DNA from 2 places in the Mycobacterium sp. 050128 genome. Region 1 is predicted to be linked to the other one. Evidence: riboswitches for the same ligand, from Rfam matches in the RefSeq annotation. Region 1 holds a riboswitch; the other holds the start of a gene.
The links. A riboswitch is a leader RNA that binds a small molecule or an ion and turns the genes downstream of it on or off. The one in region 1 is predicted to bind magnesium.

Region 1 (2,199 bases):
CCTGGCCGCCAGTTCCTCGGACACCGTGCGATCGCGATCGATGACGGGCAAGCCGGCGCGGATGCTGCGGACGGCTTGGACCGACGAGTGGGAGCGGCCCGAAAACCCGGCTCCGCTCGGCATGCCGCTGCAGACCAACCTCGTCACCGAACCACAACTGCGCATCAACCAAGCGGCCGCCCATCCCGGCGCCAAGGCACGTGAGCTGGCAACCTATTTCGTCGGCCAGGTGGTCGGTTCGCTCGACCGCGTCCGGCCAACACGTGCGGTTGTGCTCGACATGATCGAGGAGTTCGCCGACACCATCGGACGGCTGGAAGACTTAGCTGACAACTGACTGTCGGGGCGCGTTCGGATGGGTGTGAACCATGCCACAGCGCGGTGTTTGACCAGGTCAGCGGCGTCAAAGCTGATCGAAAGCTGTGAAGCGGCGTAATAAACCCATAAAGTTGCGCGACACGGCTTAGATCACATTGACCGGGGCGGGTGCCTCGTGGAGTATTTACGGCAGCACCTCGTTAGGTGAGGCGGCTACACGAACACAGGCCACTGACCCCGAACGTCGAAAGACGCCCCGGGTCAGGACAGCTCCTCCCGGCTTAAGGGTTGAGTCCAAGTGGCTTCCGGAGTTCCGGACACGTCGTGTGGTGCCAAAGCTCTGACGAGAGGGGTGCGGATTTCCGGCGGTCGCCGGATTCTGAACTCCTTTTGGTGCGCGCAGATAGGCGCGGGTAACCGCACGCGTCGTGGCCGTAGAGGAGGTGAGGGACGTATGAGTTCCAGTGGCAGTCCGGATGGATATCCAGGACAAGCTCCGTCCCAATCCGACCTCCGGCCCGACGCCTCGAGCTAGCGAATCAACTTAGCGCTCAAGCGTTCTCGGATCGGAACCCGGACGGGTCGGGACACATCAGTCCAGTCAGAACCCGTTTGCAATTCCGTTAGGAGACGATCATGACCGCAGTACTCTTCGACGAAGTAGTTGCCGTAGCGCCCGTCCGCAACCTGCGGGTGGTGCGCGACACCACGCCCACGCGGGCCCCCGCGCCCAGGAAGGCCCCTTCCGCCGAGGCCGGATACTTCGGCGCCGGCGACCCGCTGGTGACCGGTGCCGCCCGCCTGCTGAGCGTCCCCGTCCGTCACCTCTACGCGGCGCTGTGGCGCGTCGGGGTCATCGAGGTTCGCTGACGACGGATGTGGCCCGGCTGATGGCTCCAAGGGGCTAGTCGACCGCAGAAACGATGTGCGGCCAGCTAGCCCCTTGGAGCCGGCAGTGATGGATTTGCGGTGGTCCGTAGAATCTTGTGCACGGCGTCGATCCGGATATCACCGGGGAGCCTTCGGAAGAACAGCCCGCTCCACGATCGGGGCAGCCCAGTAGAACCGAACGGGTAGGCCCGTCACAGCCCGAATCGAGCGGCCGCGCGTGAGCGCGGCAAGCGGGGTGGTACCGCGGTGCTCGCGCAGACTGCGCGACCTCGTCCCCGGCCTGACCGTAGGCACGCAGGAGACGACGCGCACCGTGACCGACTCAATCACCGGCGAAGCCGGCGCCAGGGCTTATCCGAAGCTCGCCGGGGGAGCCCCCGACTTCCCGGCGCTGGAACTCGAAGTCCTCGACTCCTGGACCCGCGACGACACCTTTCGGGCCAGCATCTCGCAGCGCGACGGCGCCGAAGAATACGTGTTCTACGACGGCCCGCCGTTCGCCAACGGGCTGCCGCACTACGGGCACCTGCTGACCGGGTATGTGAAAGACATCGTCCCGCGCTACCGCACCATGCGCGGCTACAAGGTGGACCGCCGCTTCGGCTGGGACACCCACGGGCTGCCCGCCGAACTCGAAGTCGAACGCCAGCTGGGCATCACCGACAAGTCCCAAATCGACGACATGGGCATCGCCGCGTTCAACGAGGCCTGCCGGGAATCGGTGTTGCGCTACACCGCCGAGTGGCAGGCCTACGTCACCCGCCAGGCGCGCTGGGTCGACTTCGACAACGACTACAAGACGCTCGACCTGCCCTACATGGAGTCGGTGATCTGGGCGTTCAAACAGCTGTGGGACAAGCGCCTGGCCTACGAGGGCTACCGGGTGCTGCCGTACTGCTGGCGCGACGAAACCCCGTTGTCCAACCACGAATTGCGGATGGATGACGACGTCTATCAAAGCCGCCAGGACCCGGCCGTGACGGTCGGTTT
Region 2 (2,199 bases), on a different contig from region 1:
CGTGGCTCGAAGAGTCGTTGCGGTAAGCGCTCAGTCGTTGGTGCGGCAGCTGACTTCCATGCTGTCGCTTTCCCGGACCAGGAAATTGAAGCTGGTGTAGCCGTTGGCGGGATCGCGCACCCGATCTAGATACGGCGCCATGTCGGGCGCGCTGGCGTTGTCGGCGACCACCAATGCGCCTGTGGTAAGCCGGGGTTCGAGCAATTTGATCACCGGAAGATAGAGATCCTTCCACCCGTCCAGCAAGACGAATTCGACCGGCCCGGCCTGGCCCTCCAACGTGGTCAGCGCATCGCCTTCGAGAATCGTGATCACGTCGTCCAAGCCGGTCTCGGCGAACGTCCTCCTCGCGGCGGCAATCTTGCTCGCGCTGAGCTCCGTGGTCACCACGCGCCCCGCGCCGTTGTCGCGGACGGCCGCCGCGAGATGAATGGCCGAGATACCGAACGACATTCCGAACTCGACTACCGTCGTCGGACGGGTCGCCCGAACCAGTGCGTACAGCAGCCGGCCGGCGTCCGGCGTCACCGGGATGTAGAACTCGCTCATCGCCTCGGTGCGTTCTGCGGTGGTCATCGGGCGCTCGAGCTGACCATGGCGCTCACGCAGCAGTGACATCTGGTCCTTCGTCTCTGTGTACATCCGGTCGAGCACGCTCTCGACGCGAGGGTCTTGCAAGGTTGTGGCCATGCCGTAGAGGGTATGCCTCGGCGACTTTCACCGGGCGGTGACCGCAGGCTCCGAGGTGTGACCCAGAACACGGAGGATCGCAATTGTGACAAAAGGAGTTTGACGAGCAGCGGGTGGCAGTGCCAGCATGGTTGGGCAAGCACCTCGGTAGGTGAGGCGTCTGCACGGACACAGGCCACTGACCCCGAACGTCGAGAGACGCCCCGGGTCAGGACAGCTCTTCCCGGACACAAGGGTTGAGCCCAAGTGGCTTCTGGACGAGGAGCGATCGCAAGCGCGGCGAAGCCGGGCGCAGCGGGTCGCGACCATCGGTCGATCCAGATACGCCGTGCAGTGCCGAAGCTCCGACGAGAGGGGTGCGGCCGGCGGGCTGATGGCCCGGCATTCGTACCTCTCCCGCGTGTGAAACGTGGACACCCGCGCGTGTCATGGCCGTGAGGAGGTGAGGGCGAGATGAGTCCCGGCGATAGTTGCTATCCGAAATCCATCTTGAACCGATCCGGTTCCGGCATTTCTTTCTGCTGACCCAGCTCAATTTGGCTGTCCTGCAACCGTATTGACGGCGGCGAAGGCCAGGTTGTATTTGGCGTGCCGACGAACTGATCGGGCTTCCGACAGGGGGAAACCCATGACTTTTGTTGTTGCCCAACGTATTCGCGGCCTTGGAAGGTTGCACGGACGGTCGATGCTGCGTGCGGGTCGGCTGCTGACAAACAGGTTGTGCGCCATGCACATCCCGACGCCCGAAGAGCGGGCGAACCTGTATGTGTCGCTGACGCCCGTCGCCGTGCTCTCGTCCGCGCCGGGCGGACAGTCACCGGGCGGTGGGGGAAACCACCGGTGATTCGGTCCGCCAGCGGTCCCCAGCGGCGGGCGGGGGGTTGGTAGCCCGCCGCTGGGGCGCGTTGAACACCCGACTTGTGTAGCCCGACTCCGAGATAGCGAGAACGACATGACGTTGACTTCCACCCATTCGCCGGCCGCGCAGGCCGCGTTGGATTCCGCGCACACCGGCGACATCGTCGGAGCCTTCGGCCGTATCAAGCGCGACGACGCCGGCGCGCTGGGCGGCCGGTGGCGGCGGTTACGTACCCTGCTGGTGATCACCGGGCCCGGATTGATCGTCATGGTGGGCGACAACGACGCCGGTGGCGTCGCGACGTACGCGCAAGCCGGCCAGGACTACGGGATGAGTCTGTTGTGGACGCTGGCCTTGCTCATTCCGGTGCTGTACGTGAACCAGGAGATGGTGCTGCGCTTGGGTGCGGTCGCCCGAGTCGGTCACGCACGCCTGATCTTCGAGCGGTTCGGAAAGTTCTGGGGCGCATTCAGCGTCGGTGATCTGCTCGTCCTGAACACTCTGACGATCGTCACCGAATTCATCGGTGTCGCACTGGCGTTGGGATTCTTGGGCTGTCCGAAGATCGTCGCGATCCCTGCCGCCGCGGTCCTGTTGTTCGCCGTGGTCGCCGGCGGCTCGTTTCGGCGCTGGGAAGGGCTGATGTTCCT

Region 2: linked by a shared signal. The riboswitch ahead of SKC41_RS06235 (hypothetical protein) and the one ahead of SKC41_RS20555 (Rv1535 family protein) in region 1 are both predicted to bind magnesium.

The regions. Positions count from the first base shown of each region.
Region 1 covers NZ_JAZGLW010000002.1:693,521-695,719, reverse strand. Annotated here, with positions in the region: gene SKC41_RS20560 (NAD(P)H-dependent flavin oxidoreductase) at 1-337, shown strand, start outside; M-box (ykoK) riboswitch at 508-677, shown strand; gene SKC41_RS20555 (Rv1535 family protein) at 955-1,188, shown strand; gene ileS (isoleucine--tRNA ligase) at 1,535-2,199, shown strand, end outside.
Region 2 covers NZ_JAZGLW010000001.1:1,285,229-1,287,427, reverse strand. Annotated here, with positions in the region: gene SKC41_RS06245 (acyltransferase family protein) at 1-26, shown strand, start outside; gene SKC41_RS06240 (O-methyltransferase) at 31-690, opposite strand; M-box (ykoK) riboswitch at 827-1,053, shown strand; gene SKC41_RS06235 (hypothetical protein) at 1,319-1,534, shown strand; gene SKC41_RS06230 (NRAMP family divalent metal transporter) at 1,643-2,199, shown strand, end outside.